DNA from 2 places in the Colwellia sp. PAMC 21821 genome. Region 1 is predicted to be linked to the other one. Evidence: predicted binding sites of a transcription regulator. Region 1 holds the regulator's gene; the other holds the start of a gene.
The links. The regulator LexA, encoded in region 1, represses DNA repair genes until DNA is damaged. The targets are predictions, from matches to a motif close to TACTGTATNNNNATACAGTA.
Positions count from the first base shown of each region.

Region 2: a site for LexA is predicted at 8,795-8,814, ahead of dinB (DNA polymerase IV). Genes of this name have one in related genera too.

Region 1 is NZ_CP014943.1:2,109,924-2,126,595, forward strand. It holds gene A3Q33_RS08890 (PepSY domain-containing protein) at 1-351, opposite strand, end outside; gene A3Q33_RS08895 (PepSY domain-containing protein) at 348-1,085, opposite strand; gene A3Q33_RS08900 (hypothetical protein) at 1,468-1,884, shown strand; gene ahpC (alkyl hydroperoxide reductase subunit C) at 2,662-3,231, shown strand; gene ahpF (alkyl hydroperoxide reductase subunit F) at 3,340-4,950, shown strand; gene oxyR (DNA-binding transcriptional regulator OxyR) at 5,103-6,002, opposite strand; gene A3Q33_RS08920 (cupin domain-containing protein) at 6,222-6,587, opposite strand; gene lexA (transcriptional repressor LexA) at 6,869-7,483, shown strand; gene coxB (cytochrome c oxidase subunit II) at 8,027-9,589, shown strand; gene ctaD (cytochrome c oxidase subunit I) at 9,602-11,206, shown strand; gene A3Q33_RS08940 (cytochrome c oxidase assembly protein) at 11,218-11,802, shown strand; gene A3Q33_RS08945 (cytochrome c oxidase subunit 3) at 11,833-12,717, shown strand; gene A3Q33_RS08950 (DUF2909 domain-containing protein) at 12,782-12,991, opposite strand; gene A3Q33_RS08955 (SURF1 family protein) at 13,043-13,789, shown strand; gene A3Q33_RS08960 (redox-active disulfide-containing membrane protein) at 13,862-14,422, shown strand; gene A3Q33_RS08965 (COX15/CtaA family protein) at 14,423-15,430, shown strand; gene cyoE (heme o synthase) at 15,440-16,357, shown strand; gene A3Q33_RS08975 (SCO family protein) at 16,357-16,672, shown strand, end outside.
Region 2 is NZ_CP014943.1:748,760-765,431, forward strand. It holds gene alaS (alanine--tRNA ligase) at 1-644, opposite strand, end outside; gene A3Q33_RS03180 (BACON domain-containing protein) at 1,311-4,805, shown strand; gene A3Q33_RS03185 (alpha/beta hydrolase family protein) at 5,299-6,177, opposite strand; gene A3Q33_RS03190 (MBL fold metallo-hydrolase) at 6,422-7,294, opposite strand; gene dinB (DNA polymerase IV) at 7,620-8,693, opposite strand; gene nhaD (sodium:proton antiporter NhaD) at 9,081-10,502, opposite strand; gene A3Q33_RS03205 (HupE/UreJ family protein) at 11,133-12,305, shown strand; gene nqrM ((Na+)-NQR maturation NqrM) at 12,522-12,743, opposite strand; gene A3Q33_RS03215 (FAD:protein FMN transferase) at 12,799-13,842, opposite strand; gene nqrF (NADH:ubiquinone reductase (Na(+)-transporting) subunit F) at 14,011-15,237, opposite strand; gene nqrE (NADH:ubiquinone reductase (Na(+)-transporting) subunit E) at 15,319-15,942, opposite strand; gene A3Q33_RS03230 (NADH:ubiquinone reductase (Na(+)-transporting) subunit D) at 15,949-16,572, opposite strand; gene A3Q33_RS03235 (Na(+)-translocating NADH-quinone reductase subunit C) at 16,572-16,672, opposite strand, start outside.

The DNA.
Region 1 (16,672 bases):
TTTATCAATGAAGGTTAGCTCGCCTGTGATGGCATTAACGATATGATAACTATTGGTTAAATGACGATATAGTCCTTGTTGTTGCGTTAACAAATAATAAGGCTGAGAGAGAATATTAGTTTGATTAAGCTCAACAGTGTCAGGATACTTTTTCAGTATATTTTCAACGGGTAACAAGTCTTTGTTTGCGGTGGCTGGCTGCGTTGATATTATCGTTTGGCGATAAGCATTACCGCGTGCTTTTTCATGATCAATAACATTGAATGTTAAGCCACTAATTACCCATATAATTACCTGTAAACCGATAAGTAACGAAGCCCATTTATGAATTTTTCTGACCCAAATAATCATGACTTATCACCGACAGATAAATTTGCATCTTGATGGGGTTTGTTAGCGGTATTTCTGCGTTTATTACCGCGTTTCTTTCCAGAATTTATTATCGGTTTTATCACTTTAAAATAAGTCAGCACTAAGCCACTTAGCGCTGCAAATAATGCGAATGAAGCTATGAAAAATAATAACCAATTACTGGCATCTTCGTCGTCGCCATAATCCATAATATGAAAGCGGAACATCCAATCAAATATATACCAAAATTGGTGACGTTTGTTGACCACTTTGCCGTTATTCGCCGAAATATAAAACGTTGGTGAAGAGAAATGATCAAAATCTACCTGCCATACCGGCAAATGTCGTGCACTTAACGCAAAGGGTGGAGTTGATGAAATTAGTTCAGCATTGATAACGTCATCATCGCCAGAATAAAGGTGCTTTGCTAAGGCAATTGCCGTAGTTTTATTTAATGGCGATAACACTTCCCCACTGCGAGCATCGACGATAAATTGCTGCTTATCAATGCGAAATCGATAGACTTCTCGGTCGATCAGTACGCCAACACTTAAATTTTTCGCACGTGGATATTGTTGAAATAATTGTTGTGAGGTGTAGGTTAAATTCTCTGGTTTAATTTTACTTTGATGGGTTATTACCAGGCTATCACCATGAATATAGTCAATATCAAAAAATACCATGTAAGCACCAGTGACAGACCAAATAATAAACTGCGCACCAATAAATAACATCAGCCATTTATGAAGTTTATGGCTAAGGTTAAATAGCTTGAAAGGCTTTTTTATTATTGTTCTAGTGCGAGCACTTTTTGAATTAATGGTACGGTTCTCCAAAATAAACATTGGTTGGCATAGGTCTGTAGCGTTTAGCTGTAGTACTAAACATGTAATCTAGCGCTGAATTTAATGACTTATTGACCTTGTATCTTTACTATATAATATCGACACTAGACTAGTAATAGCAACTTAATCACGTAACAAATATTTTACAAAGTTAGGTATGATATTGATATAGTTGCTGTAGCATTTCCAGAAAAAACACATAACAGTCGTCATACGGATCAATCAACCATAAATAAACCGTAAATTAGTTATCATAAAAGCGAGCAACATCATGGATATTATGACTGAAACCCTGCCAATTGCTATTCAAGTTAGTGATGCTTTAGTTGCCGAAATAGAAAATATTGCCTCAGTTAGCAATAAACTTGAAGCTCAGTTGAATTTTCATACCATGACAGCTAATTGGTATAGTGATGAAGCTAATATTTTAATGATTAATTTTTATCTTATATCTATTTCTGAACTTAAAAATGTAACCACGCATGTCGGTAGCGTAGATTTAGAATCGCTTGCTGATGATGTACTATTACATTCAAAAAATAGTTTACTAGACTGTCATGTTGCCATTACACCAGCAGAGTCTGTATTGATAGAGCAACAACCAAAACTATTATCGGGTTACCTCGCTAAAAAGCTTACTAAAGTGCTGAATTTAATTGCTGACAGACAGAAATTTGTACATATTTAAAATTATTAAATACTATTTTCTATCTTGTAGGTCATTAAAATTAAGCCTCTGTGATAAAAATTGTTATTAATAGCGTTAATTTTTAAATAAAATTGAACTAACCTCGAATAACACGCTCTTACTTAGCAAGAGATTCTCCCCTCGATTTTGTTTTTATTATTGTTTCTATTAGTGTTTATATATTGTTATACGCTCCTCACTTGAGGGGCGTTTTTTTTGCCTAATAAAAAGTGACGTACTTTTAGCAAGGTTTTCGCGAGTTTAACTATAAGATGAAATTATTTTTAATTAATAAAGTTAATAAAGCCAATAAAATTAGTGGCTTAAATAACAATATACCAAGGTAAGATAATACTGTTCAATTTTATTTAAAATTAAAATGAACTAAACACGAATATGCTGCTCTTACTTAGCAAGAGATTCTCCCCTCGGTTTTGTTTTTATTATTGTTTTATATTAGTGTTTTTATATTGTTATACGCTCCTCACTTGAGGGGCGTTTTTTTTGCTTTAATTTTCAATCAAAGCCACCTAATCGACATAAAGTCTTTTGATAAAAACCATCTTTTTAATACACAAATAACAAACTGCAAATATTTATGCTTTAACAACCCTGAAAATATAGTGCCTTCAGCTATCACAACAATCGTCCTTATTTACATTGATAGTTTTAACCTATCGATATGATAAATTCAAACGATTGTTCCTATGTAAAATGTCAACGTATCATTCTCCCAACTTAACAAGCACTCATATTTTTAAACAAGTGGAGATACACATGTACAAATCAATTATCAATTCAACTATTCAACCATTTAACGCAACAGCATTTAGTAAAGGCGAATTCGTCGAAGTATCAGAAGCAGATGTTGCAGGCAAATGGGCGGTATTTTTCTTTTACCCTGCTGACTTTACTTTTGTATGTCCGACAGAGTTAGGCGATATGGCTGACCATTACGCACAGTTGCAAGAAATGGGCGTTGAAGTTTACTCAGTATCAACTGATACACACTTTACTCATAAAGCATGGCACGGCAGTTCAGATACTATCGGCAAAATTCAATACCCAATGATTGGTGACCCAACAGGTAAAATTACTCGTAACTTTGGTGTCATGATCGAAGACGATGGCTTAGCACTACGTGGTACGTTTGTTGTTAACCCTGAAGGCGAAATTAAAATTGCTGAAATACATGACCTAGGCATAGGCCGTTCAGCGAAAGAATTAGTGCGAAAAATTCAAGCGGCACAATATGTAGCAGAACATGACGGTGAAGTTTGTCCAGCAGCATGGCAGCCAGGTGCAGAAACATTAACACCATCTTTAGACTTAGTTGGCAAAATCTAAGTTAAGAAAAATTGCCGCGATATTACAATCAATATCGCGGCACACGCTAAATAAAAAAATCAAACAAACCTTAAATCTTATTCATCATTGTTCTTGAGGGAATAAACCATGTTAGATACAAACTTAAAACAACAATTAACTACCTATTTGCAAAATTTAACATCGGCTGTTGAATTGTCAGTATTTTTAGGTGACGACGTAAAATCAAAAGAATTAAATACCTTGGTGGCAGAAATCGCTGAGATGTCAGCGTTAGTAACGATTGTTGAAGCAGATGCAAGCAACGAACGCGTACCATCAATGTTAGTAAAATCAGTTAAAACCGGCGGTGAAATGCGCTTTGCGGGTGTGCCCATGGGGCATGAGTTTACCTCACTGGTATTAGCCTTATTGCATAGCGGTGGACACCCAATAAAACTTGATAAAGCGGTAATCGAGCAAGTGGCAGCATTAGAAGGTGACTATAGCTTTGAAACCTACATTTCTTTAAGTTGTCAGAATTGCCCAGACGTAGTGCAAGCTTTAAATATGATGGCAGCAATTAATCCACAAATTACACATGTGATGGTGGATGGCGCTTTATTTCAAGAAGAAGTATACAAGCGCGATATTTTATCAGTACCTGCGGTTTATCTTAATGGTAAAGCGTTTGGACAAGGCAGAATGACAGTAACCGAGATTTTAAATAAAGTAGATACCAATGCAGGCGCGAGACAAGCTAAAGCCATAAACAACAAAGAAGCCTTTGACTTATTAGTTATTGGTGGTGGTCCTGCTGGCGCAGCGTCAGCTATATATAGTGCTCGTAAAGGTATTCGCACCGGAATAGTTGCTGACAAATTTGGCGGTCAGCTTCAAGACACCATAGCCATTGAAAATTTTATCTCCGTCAGTGCGACACAAGGCCCTAAATTAGTCGCTAGTTTAGAAGCGCATGTGAATGACTACGATGTTGATATTATGAATAATCAACGGGTGAAAAACATTATAAAAAGTGATGTTGAAGGTGGCTTAATTACCGTTGAGTTAGAAAATGGTGCCACCTTACAAACACGCTCAACCATAATCGCAACAGGTGCCAGATGGCGAGAAATGAACGTCACTGGTGAGCAAGAATATCGTGGTAAAGGTGTGGCTTATTGCCCACATTGTGATGGACCTTTATTTAAAGGAAAATCAGTGGCCGTAATTGGCGGTGGCAATTCAGGTATTGAAGCGGCGATTGATTTAGCCGGCATTGTTGAACATGTTACTGTGTTGGAGTTCGACTCAGTATTACGAGCAGATGCGGTATTGCAAAATAAAGCTCGCTCGTTACCGAATATCGATATTATTGTGAATGCACAAACCACAGAGGTGTTAGGTAATGGTAAGCATGTAACTGGGCTTAATTACCTTAATCGTGCAACCAACAAGCAAGAAAACGTCGAACTTGCCGGTATATTTGTACAAATTGGCTTATTGCCAAATTCACAATTTTTGCAAGGAACCGTTGATTTAACTGATCGAGGTGAGGTTATTATTAATCAAAAAGGTGAAACCAATATTGCTGGGGTTTATGCCGCCGGAGATGTAACAAATACGCCTTTTAAGCAAATAATTATCGCCATGGGTGGCGGTGCAGCAGCAGCTTTAGGGGCATTTGATTATTTAATCAGAACACCAAATCCACTTGAAAATCGTGAAAATATTGAAAGTATGAGCGAAGTTGCCGCTTAATTTTTGAGAAATAATTTGTGCGTTAAAAACGCTATTGTGCATAACAGTAGCGTTTTTTTATAAGCAATTTTTTGTAAACAGAAGAATAAGTTGTATTAAATTTATTAGCTTATTAGCTTATTAGCTTATTAGCTTATTAGCTTAAAACAAGGCTAATCGAATAAGCCCTTTACCGCTTGGCGAATTTCATTAACAACGGCGCTAACACTTTCCATTCGAGCATAACCTGTACGGCAGAGTAATGCTATTTCACGATTTGGTTGTGGGCTTTCAAAAGGAATATAGTGAATATGCTTTTGCGGGGCATAGTTAATCGTTGCCAACTGCGGCAATAGTGTAATACCCATATTACTTGCCACCATATAACGTAAAGTTTCAAGGCTGGTGGCTCGAAAGCTATGATCTTCCTCAGCACCGGCGCTAAAACAATAACCCATAGCTTGATCTCTTAAACAATGACCATCTTCTAAGGTGAGAATTTTTTGATTATGCAGATCATCAAAAGTCACTGTCGATCTGTTAGCAAGTGCATGTGATGGAGACGTTGCCATCACCAAAGGCTCAGTGAATAAATCATATCGTTCAAAGCGCGCCATTTCGGGTAGCCAAGGCAGAATTAAAATATCGAGTTTGCCTGTTTCCAACTGTTGCAGTAAATCTTGAGTTCTATTCTCATGTAAATAGAAGTTTATTTTCGTTAGATTGCTGTTCAGCGTTGGCATAATATGCGGCAGTATATAAGGCGCTAACGTGGGGATTAAGCCGATATGCAAGTCACCCGACAGTGGATCAAGCAGGGCTTTAGCTGCTTCTTCAAAATTATTTGCCGCGTTCAATACTTGTTGGGCTTGTTGAACTAGCTTTTCACCAGCGGGCGTTAGCATTACATTGCGAGGCTGCCGCTCAATTAATGTTAATTTAAGTCGCTGCTCTAACTTCTGAATTTGCCCACTCAACGTTGGTTGACTAACAAAACAGGCATCAGCAGCATGGCCAAAATGTTTATATTGGGCAATGGCCGTAAGATATTCTAAGTCACGTATTTTTATCATAGTTAAAATCTATGGTTGTTAGGGGTTTAATAGTTAAATTATTTTATCTTAAAAGATGAAATTCAGCCACTGTGCTCTATTATGCTAATTAATAACTTAATGGTATTAAATACAACAAGGTAACAACACTGCAAAAATATACTTGTGAAAATAGAAGTAGTAAGTTTAAAGTTTGTTTATTTATTTTGATATTTTATTTATTTTACAAGCCAATTGGATTTATACCCATAGATCATTTTGAGCGGTTAGATCACTGTTCGCATCACCAGTATTCACTACGCCTTTTGGCTCCACAATCATAATTTTACATTCAGCCTTAGCGACGGGTTTATGTTCAACACCTTTAGGGATCACAAACATTTCGCCAGGCGATAAGGTGACAAGTCCATCTCGAAATTCAATAGTAAGAACGCCATCAATGACAATAAAAACCTCATCTGTTTCTGGATGGTCATGCCACACAAATTCACCTGCTACTTTCACTAATTTAAATTGATAATCATTCATTTCAGCGATAACACGCGGTGACCAATGCTCAGAAAATTGGCTAAACTTATCTTTAAAGTTGATTACTTTTGACTTCATCTTAGCTCCTAGGGCTTAATTTAAGCTTTTAATATTACATAATTCTCACGTTTGATAAACTACAAATTTTTCACTTAAATAAGAAAAGCTATTGTTTTAAAAGTGTTTTTAATTATTTGAAGTAAAATAAACAGAAAGTTATTATTAAAATTCACATTTAAATTTACAAAACTGCTCAATCTCTCCGCAATAATTTCTTGCGTTTCCATAAAGCCTGTATAGAATAACAGTAATACTGTGTAAAAACACAGGCTTACTCTTCAGTCGCTTAAGGAATAAAAATGCGCCCTTTAACACCTAGACAACAGCAGATATTTGATCTGATCAGAGCAAAAATTTCGGATACGGGTATGCCGCCAACTCGTGCCGAAATAGCGACTAACTTTGGGTTTAAATCGGCCAATGCAGCAGAAGAACATTTAAAAGCGCTAGCTAAGAAAGGCTATATTGAGATGTTACCTGGTACTTCTCGTGGCATTCGTCTTGCAGAAGAGTTTATTGAAGAAGATGGTTTACCCCTTATCGGCCGAGTCGCGGCAGGTGAGCCAATTTTGGCACAAGAACATGTTGAGCAGCATTATAAAATTGATGGCAGTTTATTTCATCCTCCGGCAGATTATTTATTGCGCGTTAATGGCGAGAGTATGAAAGATATCGGCATTTTAGATGGCGATTTGCTCGCTGTTCATCAAACCACTGACGTACAAAATGGCCAAGTTATTGTTGCTCGTGTTGAAGACGATGTTACGGTTAAGCGTTTTAAACGTGAAGGTAATGTGGTTTATTTACATGCTGAAAATGAAGATTTTTCGCCAATCAAAGTCGATTTAAAGTCACAACAATTTAACATTGAAGGCCTAGCTGTAGGGGTTATTCGCGCAGCAGATTGGATGTAAATAACCATGCGCCCACGGTAGATTTTTTGCGATTCACCTAATCCATATCACGCAGATTTAATGAGTGTTTTTTTTAAATAGCTTGTTTAAATCTGCATGTTCCTTTCGTTTAATCGTTTTTCTAGCACCAGATGTATTTTTGTCCTGAACAATTCTATTATTAGCCAATAAATAACGCTAGTAGCCTGTTTTTTATACAACTAATTCTGTGGTTGAATATTTATTATTCAGCACAACAAACACCCTCTGAACAAAAAATAAACATTGGATTAACCCCAGTGAAAATGGACGTATCACTCTGTTTAGGGTTATTACTCTATTGTATTTATTGGTTTTTATTTTACATGCTTTTGAAATTTTAAATTGACCCCGATCAAGTTTTAAGTAATTCTAGTCTAGAAAACGTACAAACATAACAATAGGGCGCAATTGACAGTAGTTGAATAATGCGTCACTTAAATAATAATAAATGTATGCGCAAAATAGTCGGCCTTCATCGTGAAGTCGTGTTGTTTTGCCTTAAAAGGGTGAAGGAGATGTCGAGTGAAAAGACGTAACCTAGGTTTGCTGTTGCTAGGGGGCTTGTTGTCGAGTTCGGTATGGGCAGATATGTCGCTGAACTTAACCAAAGGTGTTACGGAAGTTAGTAGAGACGTATACGATTTACATATGTTGGTTCTCTATATCTGTACAGCTATTGGTGTTGTGGTATTTGGTGCTATGTTTTGGTCTATGGTGTTTCACCGTAAATCAAAAGGCTTTAAACCAGCAACCTTCCATGAAAGCACAAAAGTAGAAATTCTCTGGACGGCTATTCCTGTCGTCATTCTAATCGCTATGGCTGTTCCTGCCACTACCACGCTCATTGATATGGAAAATAACGATGATGCAGATATAACTATTCAGGTAACCGGCTCTCAGTGGAAATGGCATTATAAATACTTTGATCAAGACCTTGAGTTTTATTCGGTACTTTCTACGCCACGTGACCAATACGAAAACCAAGATGGTACTTCAGCAGAGAAAGGTGAAAACTACCTGCTAGAAGTTGACCGTCCTTTAGTTATTCCAACCAATAAAAAAGTACGTTTTGTTATTACCTCTGATGATGTTATCCATGCTTGGTGGGTTCCAGCATTTGCTGTAAAACAAGATGCTAACCCTGGTTTTATTAACGAAGCTTGGACTAAGGTAGATGACCCTGGTGTTTATCGCGGCCAATGTGCTGAGCTATGTGGTAAAGATCATGGTTTTATGCCGATAGTTGTCGAAGTGAAATCTGAAGCTGATTACGCCATTTGGCTTAATGAACAGAAAGAGTTGAAGGCTAACGCGGCAGCTGCAGAAGCGGCATCGTTAAATGCTTCAGTTCCTTTAGAAGAATTGATGCAACTAGGTGAAACAACTTACACCGCATATTGTGCAGCGTGTCACCAAGTTAGTGGCCAAGGCTTACCACCAGCATTTCCAGCGCTTAAAGGTAGTGCTGTTGCGACAACAGGTCCTGCTAGCGAGCACATAGATATTGTTTTCAATGGTAAAGCTGGCACCGGCATGCAAGGTTATGGCAAGCAACTGAGCTTAAAAGAAATCGCAGCTGTTGTGACTTATGAGCGTAATGCTTGGGGTAATAATACCGGTGAAGCTGTTCAAGCTGCCGATGTTCAAGCAGCTTCTGGTAGTGCAGCGGCAGGTATTATAGATACTGTTGAAGCAGCGGTTGAAAATGTTACTGAGACAGTTACAGAAGTTGTGGCTGATATTATCCCTGCAGAAGATTTATCAAAGGTTTATAGCCAAGATGAATTGATGACGATGGGTGAAGAAGTCTACATGACTGCTTGTGCTGCTTGTCATCAAGCAAGTGGTGAAGGCATGGCACCAGTATTCCCTGGGCTTAAAGGTAGTGCTATTGCCACAGGTGATGTTGCAGTGCATTTGGATATGGTGCTTAACGGTAGCAAGAAAAATCCAGCGATGGCGGCTTTTGCTAGCCAATTAACTAAAACGCAAATTGCTGCGGTTGTCACTTACGAGCGTAATGCTTGGGGTAACAACACCGGTGATTTAGTCCAGCCAGCAGATGTTGCTGCTAGCGCGAAGTAGGGAGGCGTTAAAATGACTACAGATGTAATTAATGATCAATCCGAACATGATTCACATGACGGTGAGCACCATGATCATAAAATGACCGGCCTGAAACGCTGGTTATATACTACTAACCACAAAGACATCGGTTCGATGTACTTATGGTTCTCATTTATCATGTTTTTAACTGGTGGCGTTATGGCGCTGGTTATTCGTGCTGAGTTATTTCAGCCAGGATTACAGATAGTTGAGCCTGACTTCTTTAACCAAATGACCACCGTTCATGGTCTTATTATGGTCTTCGGCGCGATCATGCCGGCCTTTACTGGCTTGGCTAACTGGATGCTACCTATGATGGTAGGTGCGCCAGATATGGCATTGCCACGATTGAATAACTGGAGCTTTTGGATTCTACCCTTTGCTTTTGCTATTTTATTGTCGACTTTCTTTTTAGAAAGTGGCGCGCCAAACTTTGGTTGGACCTTCTACGCACCATTATCAACAACTTACAGTAACGGCAGCACAGCGTTCTTCGTTTTTGCGGTACATATTATGGGGATTTCCTCAATTATGGGCGCAATAAACATTGTTGTAACCATTATGAATATGCGTGCTCCAGGTATGACTTACATGAAAATGCCATTGTTTGTATGGACATTTTTCATCACGGCGTACTTGTTAATAGCGGTAATGCCGGTGCTCGCGGGTACCGTCACTATGGTGTTAACCGATACCTATTTTGGCACCAGTTTCTTTGATGCCGCCGGTGGTGGTGACCCTGTAATGTTCCAGCATATTTTCTGGTTCTTTGGTCATCCTGAAGTTTACATCATGATCTTGCCTGCATTTGGTATTGTGTCTACTACCATTCCAGCATTTTCACGTAAACCTCTCTTTGGTTACAGTTCAATGGTTTACGCAACTGCATCAATTGCATTTTTGTCGTTCATCGTTTGGGCGCATCACATGTTTACCACGGGTATGCCGCTCTTTGGCGAATTATTCTTTATGTATTGCACCATGTTAATTGCGGTGCCAACAGGCGTTAAAGTCTTTAACTGGGCAGCGACCATGTGGCGCGGTTCAATTAGCTTTGAAACGCCAATGTTGTTCTCTATTGCTTTCGTGATTTTGTTCACTATTGGTGGTTTCTCTGGCTTGATGCTAGCGATGACTCCGGTTGATTTTCAATATCATGATACTTACTTTGTTGTTGCTCATTTCCACTATGTATTGGTTACTGGCGCGCTATTTTCTATTTTTGCTGGCGCTTATTACTGGTTACCGAAATGGACGGGTTACATGTACAACGATACGTTAAGTAAGTGGCATTTTTGGTGTTCACTTATCTCAGTAAACTTATTGTTTTTCCCAATGCACTTTTTAGGTTTAGCAGGTATGCCTCGTCGTATTCCTGATTACGCTTTGCAGTTTGCGGATTTTAATAAGTGGGTGAGTATTGGCGGTTTTGCCTTTGGTATTTCGCAGTTAATCTTCTTGGTATTGGTTATCAAGTGTATTAAGGGTGGCGAAAAAGCGCCAGCGAAACCATGGGATGGAGCTGAAGGTTTGGAATGGACAGTGCCTAGCCCTGCGCCATACCATACATTCGAAACACCACCAAAAATTGATTAATTGGAACTAAAATGACTAACGGTGACTCGCAAAATAATTTATCAAAGCAAGCGCAATCTAAAACGCATGATGCTTCAGTGAATAAAACAGTAAAAAAACTGATGTTGATTGTTTTCGGAATGTTTGGCTTTGGTTTTGCGATGGTGCCGTTATATGACGTGTTTTGCGATATCACTGGGTTAAACGGAAAAACATCGAACGTTGCAGCAAGTTATAACGCTGTAACTATAGATACCGAACGTACGATTACCGTGCAATTTTTGACTCGAACCGCCAAAGGTATTCCTTGGCGGTTTGAGCCAATGATTAATGAAATAAAAGTGCATCCAGGTGAGCGCAAAACCGTTAAATTTTACGCCAAAAATGAGTCTGTAAGCGATATTGTCGGGCAAGCTGTGCCGTCAGTATCACCAGGGCGGGCAGCGGTCTATTTTCAAAAGATAGAATGCTTTTGCTTTAATAACCAACCGCTAAAAGCCAGTGAAGATGTTGAAATGGGATTGCAGTTCTATGTTGATTTAGACCTACCCGATGATGTATCTACCATAACCCTATCTTACACCTTGTACGATATTACAAGCTCAGTTGATTCTTAAGTGCTTGGCACTTAAATGAGGGGAACAACAATGACGACAAAAGAATACGAAAGTTATTACGTACCAGCACAAAGCAAATGGCCAATAGTGGGTGCAGTTGCGCTGTTTTTAATTGCAGTAGGTGCTGGCAATTATGTAGCAAATTTAAATAATCCTGAAAGTGTTGGCGGCGGCTGGGTTCTACTAGCGGGTATCGCACTGATTATTTATATGGTTTTTGGCTGGTTCAATAATGTTATTACCGAGTCAATGGCTGGAAAATATAGTCGACAAATGGACAATTCATTCCGCCAAGGCATGAGCTGGTTTATTTTTTCAGAAGTCATGTTTTTCGCTGCTTTCTTCGGTGCTTTACTTTACGCACGTACTTTTTCAGTACCTTGGCTTGACGGCGCAGGTAACAATGCCGCAACAGCGGCAATTTTATGGCCTGACTTTACCGCAACTTGGCCATTGATAAAAACACCAGATGGCACTGAAACAACCGCAATGGGTTGGTACGGTTTACCGTTAATTAATACTATTTTACTGTTAACCTCCTCAATTACGGCACATTTTGCTCATGTTTCACTAGAGCAAGAAAAACGCGGTTTATTGAAGTTTTGGCTGGGGCTAACCGTGGTTTTAGGTGTGGTGTTTTTGTTTTGCCAAGGCCTAGAGTATGCACATGGTTATGCTGATGAAATGAAACTGTATTTAGACAGTGGCATATACGGCAATACCTTTTATCTACTGACTGGCTTTCACGGTATGCATGTGACCTTAGGGACAATTATGCTACTGGTTATGCTTATTCGGGTATTTAAAGGCCATTTCACACCGAAAAACCACTTTGCATTCCAAGCCGCAAGTTGGTATTGGCATTTTGTTGATGTAGTGTGGGTAATACTGTTTGTTTTTGTTTATATTATCTAACGATAAACAGAATTAAGTCAGTTATTTAAGGTACGGTATTATAAATATCGTACCTTTTGATTATTTAGAACGGACGTGGATTAGGTGTGATCACCCCAGTGAATATACCGATAACAAGTAATAAGATAATAACCACCGATGTTATTACCCGACGACCGATAAATTTAGACATAGGTGGTTTATCCGGGTCATTTTTATTCATAATGAATAGCGCCCGAAACAGGTTATAAATCATAAAGGCTAATAAGCCGACAACAATAATTTTAATTAACACAACATTCTCTCTTTTATAGTCTGTTTTTAGTTAGTGAACATGCGGTAGTCTATGAATTCGGTATCACTTCAGCACAAGTTAAAACAACTTAATTGGCCAATGGTTATATTTACCATGCTAGTATTTTCAACATTAATCAAGCTTGGATTTTGGCAAATTGACCGCGCACTTGAAAAAGAGCAACGTCAACATCGTATTAATGAATTAAGCCAACGCGATGCATTATCTTTAGCGCAAGTATTAACGCTTCAAGGTTTGCAAGACGGCATCAACGATTTACCTATTCAACTAACGGGCAACTTTATTGGAGATAAAGTATTCCTCCTCGACAATCAACCAGACAAAGGACGTTTTGGCTATCGTGTATATCAAATTATTGAAAGTAATGATGCCGCCATACTCGTTAATCTGGGCTGGGTTCAAGGGGCAATTGATCGAAATATACTGCCTGAAATTACACCTGTTATTGGGCAGCATACTCTTACGGGCCATGTCCGCGAAGTGGAAGTGGGTATTCAATTACAAGCACAGAATTTAACCAATCCATCATGGCCATTAAGAGTTCAGCAAATAGAATTAGATAAGTTTTCACAATTAATTGGCAAGAAACTGTTGCCCTTTGTCGTTTACTTAGATAAAAAAGAGACTATTGGATATAAAAAAAATTGGCAGCCCATTGTAATGCCACCAGAAAAACATCGGGCATATGCCTTTCAATGGTTTAGTTTAGCATTGGCTTGGATCAGTTTAATGATTTGGGCAGCAATAAAAATGAGTAAAAATGAATCGTCAGAATAAGTAGCAATAATCTGAAATAAGTAGATTAGAAAAATACCGAAACCGAATAATAAGAATAAAAGGCTGAGTTGTATGAGTTCTTCAGAGTTAAATAAATCGCGCCGCAGTATGCTAATTCTCCTAGCGGTATTTATCATTCCCATTGTGCTTGCTAAATTGGCATTGAATCAACAATGGTTCAATTATGGTGTTACCAACCAAGGGCAACTTATCGAGAATGAATTAACCTTAGCTAAACTTGGGCTCAATGTTGATGACTATGATCATCAATGGATAATGCTATACACCTTGCCAGAAAATTGTGATCAACAATGTGAAAAAACCTTAATGAGTGTTAACAATACTTATATTGCTCTAGGTAAAGAAATGCCGCGAGTTAAGCTTGTTGCGTTAACTCAGCAAGATTTACGCGCAGAACAAACAGATAAAATTCAAATTAAGAAGTGGCATATTCAACCAATGCCCACTTTAGCAAAAACAGTAATATCGCAGTCTCAAGTGCTGATAGTTGACCCTTTAGGTAATGTAATTCTCAGCCATGTGCCACCAGAAAACACCGAACAATTGTCTCAATTTGGCAAGTCTATATTGGCCGATTTTAAAAAGCTGTTGAAATATTCAAGGATTGGCTAAATGAAAACTCAAAGCTCTTCCGACATTAGAAAGCTTGTTTTTGTTAGCATTTTATTAGCCATAGTGGTGGTGAGTTTAGGTGCTTATACCCGTTTAACACATGCTGGTTTGGGGTGCCCAGACTGGCCAGGTTGTTATGGCTTACTTGACGTACCACAAACTAGTGAACAAATTATTGCTGCTGAGCAAGCCTTTCCTGATCGGCCAGTAGAGCCTCATAAAGCCTGGAATGAAATGATCCATCGCTATTTCGCTGGCTCATTAGGTATATTGATCTTAATTATTGCCTTAATGTCGCTTAAGCGCCGTTCGCAGGGTGGTCCCGTTGGTTTGCCTATTTTTCTTTTGTTGGTAGTGACCTTTCAAGCCGCGCTTGGTATGTGGACGGTTACCATGAAGTTGATGCCTGTGGTGGTAATGGGGCACTTACTTGGCGGGTTTACCACCTTATGTTTACTGCTATTACTGTATTTACGCTTAAGTGATTACCGGGTGCCCGGTGGCGACCTCGCCTTGAAAAAATATGCAAAATTTGCCGTATTAGGTATTTTTATTTTGGCTGGACAAATAGCCTTAGGCGGTTGGACATCATCCAACTATGCTGCGCTGACTTGTACCGAACTGCCCATATGCCAAGCAGGATGGGCAGATCAGATGAATTTTGAACATGCCTTTGATTTGATCCCTCCAGAGAAAGACAGTTATGAATTTGGCCATCTTGATCACGCATCACGTGTGACAATTCATGTAATGCATCGCTTAGGTGCTATAGTAACTACGCTATATTTATTATGGTTGGTTATTAGCATTTATCGTAAGGCACAATCACCATTTTTTAAGAACGCAGCATTGAGCTTAGGCTTTATTCTTAGCGTACAAGTTGGTTTAGGTATTAGTAATATTTGGTTCTCACTACCACTGAGTGTAGCGGTGAGTCACAACGTGGTAGCGGCCATGTTAATGATGTCATTAATTACCATGACATATAGTTTAAAACGGAAAATTTAGGGGCATATTATGAGTCAGAGCAACACAGTAGAAGCGAGTCATAGCGCACCTAGTACGCCTATTTGGCGAGACTATTATGAAATTACCAAACCACGAGTAGTCGCTTTATTAGTATTAACCGCTCTAGTGGGTATGTGTTTATCTGTACCAGGCGTTATACCTTGGCATGTTTTGGTGCCTTCGATGATAGGTATTGGCTTTTTGTCATCGGCAGCTGCTGCGATTAATCACATTGTTGATGAGCGTATAGATAAGGAAATGGGGCGCACTTATAATCGACCATTACCCAATGGCAGGCTTACCGCACGCAGTGCTACGATTTTTGCTATTAGCCTAGCGGTAACAGGCTTTATAGTTTTATACACGTTAGTTAACCCGTTAACGGCTTGGCTAACGTTTTCCGGTCTAGTCGGTTACAGCTTTGTTTATACCATGTATTTAAAGCGAGCTACGCCGCAAAATATTACTATTGGCGGATTAGCCGGTGCTATTCCTCCTTTGTTGGGCTGGACCGCAATGACCAATGAAGTGCATCCGAATGCGTTGTTATTAGTATTACTGATATTTACTTGGACACCGCCTCATTTTTGGGCATTGGCGATACATCGTAAAGACGAGTACGCTAAGGTCAATATTCCAATGCTACCCGTAACGCATGGCGTAAGCTTTACCAAAACGCAGATTTTACTTTATACCGTTTTACTGTTTGTCGTGGGTTTACTGCCATATTTAGTCGGCATGAGTAATTGGTTATATTTGATTGGCGCGGTGGTGTTAAATTTAGTGTTTTTTGCCTACGCTTGGAAATTAAAATTTAATGCTGATGAAGAAACCGCAATGGATACCTTCAAGTTTTCTATTGTGCATTTAATGGCATTATTTATTATTCTTTTACTCGACCATTATCTTTTACCGGTAACAGGCTAATGAATAAAATTGTTACGCTGATTGTGGCATTAGGTGCGCTTGCAGCAGGTGTGATGTTATTTAGTCAGCTAAGTCAAAAAGCACCGGTTGAATTTGCCTTACACTATCAACAAGCAAGAGATATTAAAGCGTTTGAATTAACCGATCATCTTGGCGAAAAATTTAACAATGAGTCACTAAAAGGTCAGTGGAATTGGGTGTTTTTTGGTTATACATCGTGCCCAGATGTTTGCCCAACAACACTGCAAGAAATGAACTTTATCTATGATGATTTAAAAGCGATAGCCCCAAACAACCAAGTTTTATTGGTTTCTG
Region 2 (16,672 bases), 1.4 Mb from region 1:
AAAACGATATTCCAAATTTCGATAAAGCGATCGCCATCTTCATCTGGTGAGCCTGGAGGACCACCGAAAATGTCTTCACCGTGGTCATAAAAAATTTCAGAACAAGGACCACATGGACCAGTATCACCCATCGACCAGAAGTTATCTGATTCATACTTTTTATCAGCTGACTTATCACCAATACGAATAATTTTCTCTGCTGGCACACCAATTTCATTTAGCCAATAGTTATAGGCTTCATCATCGCTTTCATAAACAGTTACCAGTAACTTTTCTTTTGGCAATGCTAATACGGTAGTTAGAAATTCCCAGGCGTAATTAATCGCTTCTTCTTTGAAGTAATCACCGAAACTAAAATTACCTAGCATTTCGAAAAAAGTATGGTGACGGGCTGTATAACCAACATTTTCTAAATCATTATGCTTACCGCCCGCGCGAACACAACGTTGTGCCGAGGTAGCTCGGGTGTAGCTGCGAACATCGTCGCCAAGAAATACATCTTTAAATGGCACCATACCGGCATTAGTAAATAATAATGTCGCATCGTTGCCAGGGACAAGCGAGCTACTCGCTACAATTTGGTGCTGCTTAGAGGCATAAAAATCTAAAAATGCCTGACGCAATTGGGCACTAGTTTCAATCATTTGAATTTCCAACTTTCCGAAAAATTATATCTGTTTAAGCGTTTAATAGTGTCATGATTTCATCTATTGATAAACCACCATGTTGTATAAAGCGCACTCTTTTGGCTTTATCTTTTTAATCTTTTATTAGGGACGCACCATAGCACTTATTATACGCAACCTCTGCTTGAAGATACCAACCTATTTAGGAATTTATTGATAAATTTCATACAAATTAACTACTACCTCCTTTATTGAGCCAATGCCCTTTTATATAGAGATAGCCTTAATCTTCAGCTATTCAGCTTCGAAACTTCCAATAAGTATGTGAACACCATGACTTTACATGCTCAGATACAACCTTAATCTAGCTCTTCGTAAACAACTAAAAACGAAATAACAATATAAAAATCGTCTATAAAAATGATGATGCAGATGCTATTAAGTCATACATTTTATTTTGGTAACTATCTTGTTCGTTAATAAAATGACATTCAATATGGATAAAGCACATTCAGCACCCCAAAAAGTAAAAAATTTTAAAAATCATGATAAGTTTTACATTATGATAATAATCACGCAAAATAAACTTATACCCATTGAAGTAATGAATTAGCTAATTTAGAGCGACATTTATTCATCAATAAAAGCTATATTTTAGCTCTAAATAAAAAAACAGGGACCTGTATGAAGGGACAAATTAAAAGCGTGCGTTTAATCTTAGTGATTTTATTTAGCTCACTACTGTTACAAGCATGTGGCGGTTCAACTGAAAAATCACCCACGTTTACGGTTAATTCATCGGTTGCATCAGTAGCATTTAACAATGAATTTTTGCAAACAGAAAACCACACTATTGCTGTTGATGTTACGTTTGATGGTGGTGGGCTTTTACTTGGCTTTGCCCCTACAGCTCAGCCAGTGCCTTGGTTGAATTATCGCGTTGAAAACCTGACAGATACCTCTGCTACCATTCATATTGATGTGGTCAATGCTAACTTATTAAATGCTAATCTTTACGGGACAACATTAAGGTTATCCAGCGGCGACACTACGACCACTAACCTGGCTCATGCTGATATTAACGTTTCGTTATTGATATGGCAGGCCCTGACCTTCGATGATACCTTTGGTGTTGACTCGATAGCAGCAAAAACAATTAATGTCAGTTCAAATACAGATGATATATCTCTAACAAGTTCTGTACCTTGGCTCAGTGTCGAAAAAACCTTTCTCGATGGCATAACAACAATTACGGCAACACCCAATATTAGCGACTTTACTGAACCCGGTCTTTATCCGGCTGAAATTAGTATTACCAGTCCGCTAGGTACAACACAATATCCAGTAGAATTAAGCTTAGACAACATTCATTTATTTGCTGATAGAGCAACCGTCGCCTTGGCGAAAACCGGTAATATCAACAACAGCGAAACTACACTTAATATCAATTCAAATAGTATTTTACCTTGGCGTTGGCTAGCTACCACTGAAGCAAGTTGGTTAACACTGACACCTAATGCTGAAAATAATCAATTAACCATTACAGCTGATAGCAGTGCCTTAGCTAATAACACGACAACAACCGCTGAAATAACCCTAAGTGGCGATGAACAAACTACCGCTATAGCAGAAACTATACTCGTGAGTTTTTATAAGTCTGACTTAGCCAGTGAAAACAATACGCTCGATATTGTCGCTAACACTGATGGTGTAGTCACTAACCCTTTACTGCCACATTATTATGTTGCAACAAGCAACGAGCTTCGCAGCTACCACCTTTATACTAATGAGTTGATATCAACAACCGTTATAGCTCCAGTAGATACCAAGTTAGAACAGCTTATTATTCACCCTAACGCCAGCATTATGTTAGCGAAAGCGCTTGAAACAACAGTTGTTGATGAAAACACCAGCGAAACTATGACACATAGATATAAAATTGACCTCAGTGACATGAGTTTTGTTGAATTAACCGATATTAATATAACCAGCGAACCTTTTAAATTTATCCGCATTGATAGTCGCTATTTCGTGGCAACAAGAATTTTAGAGTTTACCGACGAAAACTTAATGCGTGTTGGCTTTGACGCGCCTAATGCATTTTTGGCCAGAGCCTTTAATGTTGCTGAAAAGAATCAAACCTTATTCGCATTAGATATAAGTACTATTGATGACTTAATGTCGATAAAGCGCTTAGAAGTTAAGGTTAATGACTTTGGCCGCAATCCTATTAGCACTAAAATCAGCCATAGTTACCGCCCTGAACTACTAGGTGAAAATGAGCAAATTAGCGATTTTTATGTAACGGCAGATGAAAAAAATATTTATGCGATAAGCCCAACGAGTGAGTGGATCAGCTTTGACGGTACAACATTTACTGATAATGGTGTATTAAATAGCGATGATACTATTACTAACTTAGCACTTTCTCATACAGCTAATGATCGTCCTCACTATGTTAGATTGGAATCTGAAGTCGGCTTTAAAGTTGATGTATATAATGAACAACAAGCCATCGTTAGCCGTATTAATTTAGCGCCAAATCTACCAAGTAAAATGTTAATCGCTAATGGCGATAGCCGCGCAGTAATAACATCTTCACTAACTGATAAAATAAGTGTGATCAATTTAAGTCAGTTTTCTAGCTCTGCGGAAACATTAGTATTCAGCACAAACTTTGGTGACAGCGCCATAACACAACAAACACTGACACTAGCAAGTATGGGTGAAGGTTGGCAAGCAACGGCTAGCGATCCTTGGCTAATATTAACGCAGCAGAGTGATGAAAATGGCGATGCTGTATTAGTCGATATCGATCGCAGCTTAATTTCTGGCTGGGGTTTAATGTCTGGAAGTATTTCGATTGTCGACCCAACAAGTGGTACTACAAAAGGGATCACGGTTGAACTTGCCATCGACGCCATTCGATTAAGCAGTAACTACGCGTCATTGGCTTTCAATAGTTTAGCCACAGAACAAACGTTAGTGCATACCGTGGACATATTGACCAACAGCGAAGCTAATATCGCTTGGCAAGCAACGACGGATGTTGACTGGTTATCCTTGTCATCGGACAGCACTAACAACACATTAACGATTACCGGTTTACCGGCTAACATTATCACCGATGGTTTACATAGCGCGGTAATCAGCTTATCACCTACTGTCGAGGGGTCTGCGTTACCTGGCAGCATTAATGTCTCATTCAATAAAGGAGCAAGTGACGGTGCTAATATAGATATTGCCAATATTAGCTTTAATACCTCAGGTATAATATTAGATCCTATGCGACCTTATGTTTACATTGCAGCAGGCGATAAACTTAGCACTTACCACGTTATTTCTGGCGAGTTAATTAATACAGCAACATCGCCCTTAGCAGATGTCGACTTAACAAATTTAGTTGTTCACCCTGATGGCTCTGTGTTGTTAGTATCAAATAGCGAAACTTATTTAGACGATGATGAGAATGAACAAACCCGTATTAATCATTATCAGTTTGACTTAACCAGCTATCAATTTAGCCAACTTAATGCTGATAACATCACTATATTATCTCGTCCTGAAATGATAAAAATGGTTGCTGGGGTACCCGTTGTTATTACTCAAGCATTAGAATTCGCCAATGTAGAGCTAGTCCGTCAATATTGGGACCAAGAAAACACCTATTTTACCTCAAGCATTGCTCAAGCAAACAGTGCTGATATAGTCATGGCCTACAAACAAGCAACAAATTCTCTTGAGCGCTACGCCTTAAGTTATAACGCTTATACTAGTGAAACGATTTCAGTAATGAATGAACCTGCCTATATCAATACAGCCTTCACTAGTTTAGCAAGCTTTGCGATAAGTCATCAGGGTAATACTATTTATAGTGCTAACAGTAACAGTGAATGGGCAAGTTTTGACGGCACTATCTACACAGATAACGGCGTACTTCAAGGTAATAACAATGTGCAAACCTTTAACACCACCACTGATACCAGTGACAACAGTTACTTTTATCGTTTTGATCCAAGCCTAGGGCTTACTTACAGTAAATACAATGCTGCGCAGGTTGAACTTTGGTCAGACGTTATTGATGCAGGTAGTGCAGCGAGTTACTTAATGCCGGCTTATCAGCGAGTGTTGATTTATGATGCTGACACCGCAACGTTAAAGTTACGCTCTCATCAATAATTACAAGCTAGCGAACATGTGACTACTTAGCATGGCTACATAAAAAAATAAAAAAACCGCAAAGTGCGGTTTTTTTATTTTAAATTTAACACCAATTTGATTAATTAAGTGATCTACTATTGCATGAGGAAAAATGGATAATGACATGGCATAAAATGTAGTCAGTAGTAATTCTACTTATGAATTTTATAAAACCGTACTTATACCAAGTGAAATAAATAATCGATCATTCTAAGAAGGTCTAAATGTCCAATATCTGCGTTACTTTCAATCCCAATAGCCAGCTATTGCTCAATCAAGTGCCTTAATCTTGAATATTTATACTCGCTTATAATTGCTCACTTACTTAATTCAATTGGTATTATTCATTTTAACCACTAAAAATGAGCCGCTAATTAACCTACTTGGTATAAGTACTTAATGTATTTTTATTTAGCGCTTTGAAGGCTTTCAAAGAGACCTTCAAGCACCTATTTACCTTGCTAGCTATTCGTTAATTAACTTTACACTTAGTATTTAAAAAATTGACCGTTGTAGCAATTAATTCAGTCCGAGATGAATTAAAACTATGGTCATCATCGATCAATTTATAAGAAATATCACTCTGCTTTGTATTTTGTAAAGCGGTTAACAACGGCTGAATGTGTGATTTCATCGGAATTACATCTGTATCTGCAGCAATAAGTAATACGGGTCTACCGTTTAGCGTGTTCACTCTTCTTATTAAATTAAGGGCTTTACTATGTTCGTTTAGCTCTTGTTGAGCTTTATCACCTGACCAACCCTTTAGCATAAACAAGCTATCACTGTATTCCTTCCAAGGTAGTGTATTCTCAGGATCATCGATTATACCTACGTCACCAACGCCAAGATTAGCCCCGTCATATGCCACAGCACAGTTTACTGCTTGGTTATCTAAGATCCCTGCAATGGCCATATGTCCGCCCATACTATGACCCACAAGGGAGATTACATTTCGGTCGATATGCAATTTTTCGGCATTGTCTTTATTGCTAATGTATTGCAATACCGTTTGAACATCTTGCTCCGCATTCAAAAAAGAAAACTCGCCTTCACTTCCCCATGCGCCTCGATAATGAAAAAATATCACGTTCCAGCCATTACTTCGCAATGCCTGAGCAACATCTAGGTTTTTTTCATTCCCTGGATAACCATGTAATAACAATACGGTTGGATGAGGCCCTAAACCTGCTGCTTGATAAATAAAGCCTGACATACGATTGCCATCAGCGTTAAAAGTAAGCTCTGTTGTACTTGCTGGATAGTCTTTAGTCGCTTTTGCATAAGCGGTATTTGAGAAATGCATGATTGTTACAATAATGCATAAACTTAACCTATAAGATAGCTTCATATATAGACCTTAATTGAAGTAGTAATTAAACCTTTGCAGTGACAAGTACGCAATAACGTCGTGTTGAGTGAGAATAGATCAAAAATAGTTCTACGAAAATATTTTATTTTTTTAATAGCGCATTACTAATTGTAATTTTTTTCAATCGCTTAGCGCAAAAAAACGAGCTAAGTGATCAAATAAAGTCATGCGCTGAATTTAACGATTAACCCTGTCTCGTTGAAGTTATTCAACTTAAAAGTGATTACTTTAAATCTGCGACCAAGGTTTTAAGCCACTTCTCTTCGCTGATAAAAGCCCAAGACAAATGCTTATATTTTTCACCAATACCTTCGGTAAGTATTTGTTGTTCTGATTTTCCTGCAGCAAGTGCGATAGAAACTTTATTGATACTAAATTCCATCATCTGTGCAAAAGCTATCAAGCTTTTTTTATCTGTTAATTGACCGTGTCCTGGAATAATCACCACATTATCAGGCGTGTGTTTTATCATGTGCTTAACAGCCGCTAGATAACCTTTCACACTGCCACCACTTTTTAAATCAACATAAGGGAAGCCGACTTCAAAAAATAAATCACCGGTATGTAATACATTCGCTTTTTTAAAATATACATAAGTGTCGCCATCGGTATGGCCTTTTGCTAAATGTGTTAACTGAATTTCTTCATTATCTAAATAAATAGTAATGCCATCTTTGTAGGTTACTACGGGTAAACTATCCGCTTGATGTTCAGCTTTACTGCTCAAGCGACTACGTACGTTTTCGTGCGCGAATATCGGTGCTTTATGTGAGAAAAACTCATTACTACCCGTATGATCACCATGAAAATGAGTGTTGATCACATACTTAAGCTCTTTATCTTCAATCCCCTTCATCGCTGATTCAATTTTTTCAGCAAGCGGAGCAAACTTATCATCAACCAGCAACAATCCTTTATCCGTTGCTAATACGCCAATGTTGCCTCCAGGGCCTTGTAACATGTAGACGTCGCCTGCAGCCGGTTGTACTGTTATTTCTGCCTCAGCCATTTCTTGGGCGCTGGTTGAAACACTCATTACAACACTGATTACAACACTGAAAAGCATTGTTATTGTCACTAAAGATTTTTTAAACATAATTACCCTGCTGTATTTTGAAATAAAACCAAATTGATTAATTAAGTGTACTACTTTTTATTAAAAACAAGTTAGCTGTTAATTAACAAGAGATGTTTTAATACGGGATTGATAATTTAAGATTATCCGATTTAAAGCCATCAATTATATTCTATCAACATCTTATACCAAGCTAGTTAATCAAATTTGCTTTACGCAAACAATACAAGTTAATAGGACTAATTTGAAAAGCATACATAAATAATAGTTAGGCAAAATAGTGACAGGCTGTTGCGAAATTATTGTCAAGGAAATGTGAAAACTAGATGAGGGTTAAATTAAAGCCCTAGAACAAGGCTAACTGGCATTGGTTATCCATACTTTGCTGCTCAGCAAAGCCTAATGACAAGCCAATTAATCGAACTTTTCGATTATTAGAACGGGTCATGGCTTTTTGCAATAACTCAATAAAAACAGCCTCGATACAAGCTTTTGATTGCATATCAACCGTGGTTTGCTGAAAGTCTGCAAACTTAATTTTTACCGTTTGTTTGCTAATCTGACGATCGTCATGCTTAGCTAGACGCTGTTTAAGTTTGCTAAATAAATTTATCAGTATTACCTGACATTGCTCAATGGAGTCGATGTCTTCTGCCATCGTGGTTTCAATTGCTAGTGACTTTCTCACCCGCTTTGTTTCAAGAACTCTATCGTCTATGCCAAAGCTGCGCTGATATAAAGCATTAGCAAACTTACCGACAATCGTGTGAAGTTTTGCTACCGAACTAGCCCTGACATCAGCGCAACTTTCAAAGCCATAAGCTTTCAATTTTTCACTCGTTTTTGGACCGATACCCGGAATTTTTTTCAAGGGTAAATCAGCAACAAAGGCACTAACATTTTCAGGGGCAACCACACACTGACCGTTTGGCTTATTTTCATCGCTAGCAATTTTAGCAATAAATTTATTCGGTGCAATACCGGCAGACGCCGTGAGATTAAGTTCATTATAAATATCGCGTCGAATTTGTTCAGCAATTAAAGTGGCACTGCCATAAAACAACGGGGAGTCTGTTACATCAAGGTAGGCTTCATCTAACGATAAAGGCTCAATTAAGTCGGTATAACGGAGGAATATGGCTCTAATTTGTTCTGACACTTGCTGATATACAGACATTCGGCCATTCACAATAATCAGTTCAGGGCAAAGCGCCTTAGCCCTTGCGTTCGGCATGGCAGAACGCACGCCAAATTCTCTCGCCTTATAATTACAGGTACACAATACACCGCGCGGCCCGTTACCACCGACAGCAATAGGTACATTGCGCCATTCAGGATTATCGCGCATTTCTACTGCCGCGTAGAAGCAATCCATATCTATATGAATTATCTTCTTCTGTGAATGGTTAGCATTGAACATTTATCATTCCATTTAATAATAAACGTTAAGGTGTAATCAACTACGCCCTAACTATACACGTAAACTATACACATAAACTATACACATAAACTGTACACGTAAACTGTATATAAACACAGTTACTTTACCATATAAGAAGCTACCGTCAATACAGTAATACCACTCAATAATGCAGTCGTTAGAATGATGATAAGGACTTGCTGATAAAATTTGTCGAAAACTTGCGATAAATAGTTAAAAGACTTTATAGAAGCAGCGTGTTCTGGCTAGAGATAAAGCAGTAAATAAGCAATATATTAAATAAATATGCCTACCATTACTCTTGATTTATAGTAATGGTAGGCAGTTAAAAATGTTGTCAGTATTACGTTAACTTAGGCTAACATATTAGCCATTAATCAAAAAGTGTACGCCAATACTTGCGGCGTAACCCAGAGCGATAACCCAACTCCACTTTAAGTGGCCCATAAACGAATATACACCTTTGGTTTGACCCATTAACGCTACACCTGCCGCGGAGCCTATTGATAATAAGCTACCACCAACACCTGCTGTCATCGTCACTAACAACCATTGTTGAAGATCCATCGCAGGGTTCATGCTCAACACGGCAAATACTACCGGAATATTATCTACTATGGCCGACAATACACCGACGGCGATATTGGCATAGGTTGGACTCCAGTTACTGTATAGCGCTTCTGATACTAAGCTTAAATAGCCCATAAAGCCTAAACCGCCAACACACATCACTACGCCGTAGAAAAACAATAAAGTGTCCCACTCTGCACGTGCGATTTTGTCAAAAATATCAAAAGGTATTATATTGCCAAGCTTTTTTAATTCTTCTGAGTCATTTTCAGCTTCAGCTTTACTGCGTTTTTTATCTAAAGAGCGAGGAAGACTCATACGTAAATAAAAGCCAAAGAATTTTAAGTAACCCAAGCCCATCATCATACCTAGCACTGGCGGCATGTTAACAACACTATGGCATAGCACCGCCGTTGCTATGGTGAGAATAAACAAGGCAACTATTCTTTTTGCTCCTCGTTTAATCTTAAAAGTCTCACTAACATCTGGGATCGATTTTTCGTTCGAAATGAAAAAGCTCATAATAATCGCTGGCACTAAAAAATTCACTAAAGACGGAATAAATAGTACGATAAATTGCTCAAACTTAACGAGTCCAGACTGCCAAATCATTAAGGTGGTAATATCGCCGAACGGACTAAAAACCCCACCTGCATTAGCGGCAACAACAATATTAATACAGGCAATATTGATAAACTTTTTATCTTTTGACGCTACTTTTAATATAATAGCGCACATCAACATGGCGGTTGTTAAGTTGTTAGCAAAAGAAGAAATAGCGAAGGCTAAAATACCGGTTAACCAAAACAAAGACCTCAGACTTAACCCTTTTGAAACCATCCACAAGCGCAAACCATCAAAAATACCGCGTTCTTCCATGGCATTAATATAGGTCATCGCCACTAGAAGAAATAACAACAATTGTGCATATTCAAGTAAATTGTGATTAAACGCTTCTTCTGCTTCGACAGGAAAGCCATGCTGGGTATATACCCAACCTATAATCAGCCAAATAATACCCGCGGCCACCAATACAGGTTTAGACTTCCTTAAGTGTATTAAGTCTTCGCCGATAACCAGCAAATAAGCAATTGAAAAAAGAATGATGGCGGTGAAGCCAAATATCGAATTAGTTAAATCGATACTGCCAGGGCCTGCAGCCCAAGACGATGCAGAAATACAGGATAGTAACAAAATTATTAATATTTTTTTAAACATAATGACCTAATGAACTCTATTTGTTCTGGTTAAAGCCGTTAACCAATGACTAACTAATGAATTACACTGGTTAATGCTATTTTCAATGTTTATATTGCTATGTAACCTGAACTTTGGATAAGTGAACTAATACAGTTGTGCTTCTATTACTTAGCAGACGCTTATCCAAATCCCCGGTTAACCATTGCTGATGTTAGTCGTTCAAAGTTACTTTTATCGAGTAATTCAATTAACTCAGCTTGATAGCAGACTAAGCTCCATTTATTCTCACCTATTTAACGAGAGGGATTGAACGAATGTTGCCGCGACATTATAATCCTCTACTTAGCGGTCTTACTCATATTTTTTTGTAATTTTTTGTTCAAAACTAGAATATACAACGTCGATAATCAGTGTTTATATTTGCCAGTTTATTGGCTTAAATAAAATTTTAAAATACTGTTTTATCGATTGTATAATTCACAATATTAAAGACAAAATCTCGATAAGGACAACCGCGATAACGATTTAGCAATATATAAGAAATACGGAATAATTTGCTCGCAACTAAGCCTATTCATTTGCTATAAAACACGATAATTTAACGCCACTTTCCCTACATTTAACAACTTACAATCAAGGTTATTAATTTTGCTTACTCAACGACTTCCTCTGTTATATTTAATTATTGTGATCTTGACGACATGTTCGTTTTCTAACATAAGTTTTGCTCATAGTGATGATATTAATCAGGCTACGTTATCGCTAGACAATAATGAGAGATATCAACTCAATGTCACTGTTGATTTTATACATTTATTAAAAGAACATTTAGACATTTCGGGTGAAGATAGCGAGGTGCTAACAGCATTAAATCAACAATCATTTATTGAGCAAAAAAGATTACTCGAAAACCTTGAAACGGTTTTAAGCCAGCAGTCTACTTTAATTTTTTTAGACAAAACAAAAAATGTTGAGCAACAAAAAAGTTTAAGCTTTCAGGGATTAAAGCTACAGCAGTTAAAACAAATTTTATCTCAACCAGAAAACCTAACTGATTATAAAACTCAATTGCATGCTACTGGCGATATACCAGAAGGTGCGAGTGAAGTTGCTGTTAGTTTTGCACCACTGTTAAGTAATATAGTATTGAAAGTGGTGCGACCTCAGCAAGCGCTGATAAGCTCAGGCGGTTTAAGCAAAAGCTTTCAAATTAATCAATCGGATGCTTTACACTTAAATAACGTGAATAACCCTAACAATATTACACTCGCCTTTGATTATATTTATCAGGGGTTTGTTCATATTCTGCCACGTGGGTTGGACCATATATTATTTGTTTTAGCGCTTTTGCTCTTTGCTAAACGTCGTTCAACGTTAATCTGGCAAATTTCAGCATTTACGCTTGCCCATACCATAACCTTGGCATTGGGTATTTACGGTGTTCTAACGCTATCTAGCACGATTGTAGAGCCCTTGATTGCTCTTTCTATTGTCTATGTAGGATTAGAGAATATTTACCGCGCGAACCAAAACGAAAAAAGTCATACACGCTTGCCTATAATTTTTGCCTTTGGCTTGTTACACGGGTTGGGGTTTGCATCGGTATTAAGTGATGTAGGGTTACCAGCGAGCCAATACTTAATGAGCTTAATCTCATTTAATATTGGCGTAGAGCTTGGACAGCTCACCGTGATTGTACTTGCTTTTGTTTGTCTTTACCCTTTTAAAGCAAAAGTTTGGTATCAAACTAAACTAGTATTTTCGCTTAATATCACCATTGCTTTAGTTGCAACTTACTGGCTTATTGAGCGACTTACTTAATAGTAATTTTACAAATTAAGTACTCCACTTTTTAATGGTTAAAATGAGCAGTTAATTAACTTGATATAAATATGCTTTGCTAACAGCTAACAGCTAAAAGCTCAAATGGTAGAAATGAAAAAGGTGAGCTAAGCTCACCTTTTATCTATCAACTGAAGAATAACACTCAGTGTTAATATTGCTTAATCGTGAAATAGATTAAGCTTTGATAACAGCTTAAATGTTTTTTACGTTGATATCGCCAATAGCTAACGCCGCTACTCGATCACGTTCCTGGCGTTTTTCACAAGGGTTATCACAATTACAAGATTTATCAATGCCAACGCTTGATAAGCCACCACAGCTGCCAGCAAGTGTTTTATTTTGAAAAATATATCCTACAGCCATTGCCATGACAATAACGAGAAAAAAGCCTAAGGTGATTAAGAATATAGCCATATTAAGTGCCTACCTATTTGATAACATTTCAACATTTAATTATAAAAGTGCAAACCTACTTGAGGTATTGCATGAATTTTACCGTGCTTTGCTCAACAAAGCCATGATCAGTTTTCGCTATAATATATGCAGCAATACCATTAGCCTCTGCAAACGCTAGCGCTTTTTCTTCACCCATTACCATCATAGCCGTTGATAAACCATCGGCGGTCATTGAGGATGGATGGATCACAGTTACAGAGACCAGTTTATGGTTGATTGGCTTTCCATTTTTTGGGTCTATGATATGCGAAAAACGTTGACCATCGGCTTCAAAGTAAATTCTATAGTCTCCTGAAGTCGCTACGGCATTATCTTTGGGTATAATAATTTGTTGAATTGAGCGTTCACCATTTAATGGTTTCTCAATTGCTACATGCCAAAGCTCGCCAGTATGTTTAAAGCCTTTAACGCGCATTTCACCACCAATTTCAACAAGGTAGTTGTTAATGCCGTTCTCTTCGATAAACTCGGTAACTAAGTCAACACCGTAGCCTTTGGCAATAGTTGATAAATCAACGTAGAGATCAGGGGTGCTTTTACTTAGCATGCCATTTTCTAGTGTTAGTTTGTTTAAGCCTACCCGCGCTTTTGTCGCGTTGAGTAACTCAGCACTCGGCACAGTTTCTGGTCGATATTCCGGTCCAAAACCCCATAAATTAACTAAAGGTCCAACCGTAACGTCTAGTGCACCATCACTTAATCTCCCTAAACGTATCGCTTCTTTAATCACTCGCGCTAACCCTACTGAAACCTTAATGGGGGCAAGTGAGGTAGATTGATTAAACGTTGATAGCTCAGAGTCTTTAATATAGGTCGACATTTCCTGATTCAGCAGAACAAGTTGCGCATCAATACCTTGCTGAATTTTTTCTGCATCTAAATTTTCACCGACTAATTTAATATTATATGTGGTGCCCATCGTATGACCTTGAAGTAAGTATTCTGCACGGCCAAGATCATTACTAGGAAAGCAGCCACTAAGCATTAAAGCAGAAAACGCTACTACCACTAATTTAAACGCTAACAGGTGTCTTTTAAGTTTAAAATTATATTGCATTACAATATCCTTAATAAATTTTATTTAGCTAAAGTAACCGACTGATTAACTGTATTTTCTTTTAGCTAAATAAAATCACTACTTTAATAATTCATGAAAAACATATAAAAAGTAGGTATTAAAAAGGCGACCTAAGCCGCCTTTCATTACATGAATTTGTCAGCTTAATTAGCCGCCAAAGTCATCCAACATGATGTTTTCATCTTCAACACCCAAATCTTTCAACATATGAATAACCGCGGCGTTCATCATTGGAGGACCACACATGTAGTACTCACAATCTTCTGGCGCTTCATGGTCTTTCAAGTATTGCTCGTGCAATACATTATGAATAAAACCTGTCATGCCATCCCAGTTATCTTCTGGTTGTGGATCTGATAACGCAACATGCCATTCAAAGTTGTCATTTTCAGCCGCAAGGCCGTTATAATCATCTTCGTAGAACATTTCACGCTTAGAACGTGCACCATACCAGAACGACATTTTACGTTTAGATTGCAAACGCTTAAGTTGATCAAAAATGTGTGAACGCATTGGCGCCATACCAGCACCACCACCGATAAATACCATTTCATTTTCAGTTTCTTTAGCGAAAAACTCACCAAATGGACCTGAAATAGTCACTTTATCACCCGCTTTTAAGCTGAAAATATATGACGACATTTTACCTGCTGGTAAATGCAAACGTCCTGGAGGCGGCGTAGCAATACGCACGTTAAGCATAATAATGCCTTCTTCTTCAGGATAGTTCGCCATTGAGTAGGCACGTAACGTAGGCTCATCAACTTTTGATTCAACATCAAAAAAGCCAAAATGATTCCAATCACCTTTGTATTGGTCATCAATATCGAAGTCGCTATATTTTACATGATGCGCAGGCGCTTCAATTTGAATATAACCACCGGCTTTAAACGGTACAGATTCGCCATTAGGAATTTGTAACTTAAGCTCTTTAATGAAAGTTGCTTGGTTATCGTTAGAGATAACTTCACATTCCCATTGTTGAACTCCGAAGATTTCATCTTCAAGTACAATATCCATATCTTGTTTAACAGCAACTTGACAGGCTAAACGACAACCTTCTTTAGCTTCACGCTTGTTAATATGACCTGATTCAGTTGGTAGTATATCACCACCACCTGAATGTATTTCTACACGACATTGGCCACAAGTACCACCGCCACCACAAGCTGAAGGTATAAAAATACCTTGGTCAGCAAGTGCGCCTAAAAGCTTACCACCAGCCGCAGTTGTTACTGCTTTCTCTGGGTCACCATTGATGCTAATCGTAACGTCACCTGAAGATACTAACTTAGATTTGGCAAATAAAATCACCATTACCAAGGCTAGTACTATCACGGTAAACATCGATACGCCGAGAATAATAATTTCCATCGACTTTTCCTTTAATCTTATTTAAGGGTTTTAGCTAAGCTCATTGTATTTAAGCAAGTGCTAGCTAAAACCGACATTAACCTAAAGTGAAATACCACCGAAAGAAAGAAAGCCAAACGCCATCAATCCTGCAGTAATAAACGTAATACCTAAGCCTTTTAAGCCGTCAGGTACATCCGAGTATTTCATTTTTTCACGAATACCCGCTATCAGTACGATGGCTAACATCCAACCGATACCTGAGCCGATGCCATAAACGAAACTTTCGCCTAAGGTTAAGTTTTTCGCAACCATAAATGAAACACCACCGAAGATTGCACAGTTAACGGTGATCAAGGGTAAGAAAATACCAAGTGCTTGATAAAGCGCAGGGAAGTATTTATCTAAAACCATCTCAAGGATTTGTACTAATGCCGCAATCACACCAATAAAGGTAATGAAAGACAAGAAGCTTAAATCAATAGAGTCTTTTGCTTCAGTTACGCCCATTAAACTATCTAACGCACCTGGCGCTAAAATCGCTTGATAGATGATTTGGTTAACAGGTACCGCAATACCTAATACCACAACAACTGCAACACCAAGACCTATCGCTGTGCTTACTTTCTTAGACACCGCTAAGAAAGTACACATACCTAGGAAAAAGGTTAATGCCAAATTTTCAATAAATATGGTCTTAACAAATAAACTTAAATAATGTTCCATGATTGCTTAGTCCTTCTCTACTTGTGCTGGTTTCCACTGGCGAATTGACCAAATGATTAAACCGATAATGAAGAATGAGCTAAATGGTAAAACGAGTAAGCCATTACCTTGGTACCAACCACCGTTTTGCACTAAGGCAAAAACTTCGTAACCAAATAAAGTACCAAAACCAAATAGTTCACGGAAGAATGCAACAATGATCAATACAGCACCGTAGCCTAAACCATTACCAATACCGTCTAAAAAGCTCACGCCTGGCTTTTCTTTCATAGCAAAAGCTTCAGCACGACCCATTACAATACAGTTAGTAATGATTAAACCAATAAACATCGACAGTTCTTTTGATAGTTGATAAGAGAAAGCCTTTAAGACTTGGTCAACTAAAATTACCAGTGATGCAATAATCGCCATTTGCACAATAATACGCACACTTGATGGAATTTGATTACGAATAAGTGAAATAAACAAATTCGAAAAGCCCGTCACAAACATTACCGCAATGGTCATTACCATGGCGTTTGCCATTGAACTTGTAACGGCTAGCGCAGAACAAACACCCAGTACTTGCAACGCGATAGGGTTATTATCAACAACAGGTCCAAATAAAACCTTTTTAGTATCAGTAGCCATTAGTTCAACCCTCCAGCGCGATAGTTAGTAATGAATGGACCATAACCTTCTTCACCAAGCCAAAAATGTAAAGTTGTTTCAACACCGTTACTGGTTAATG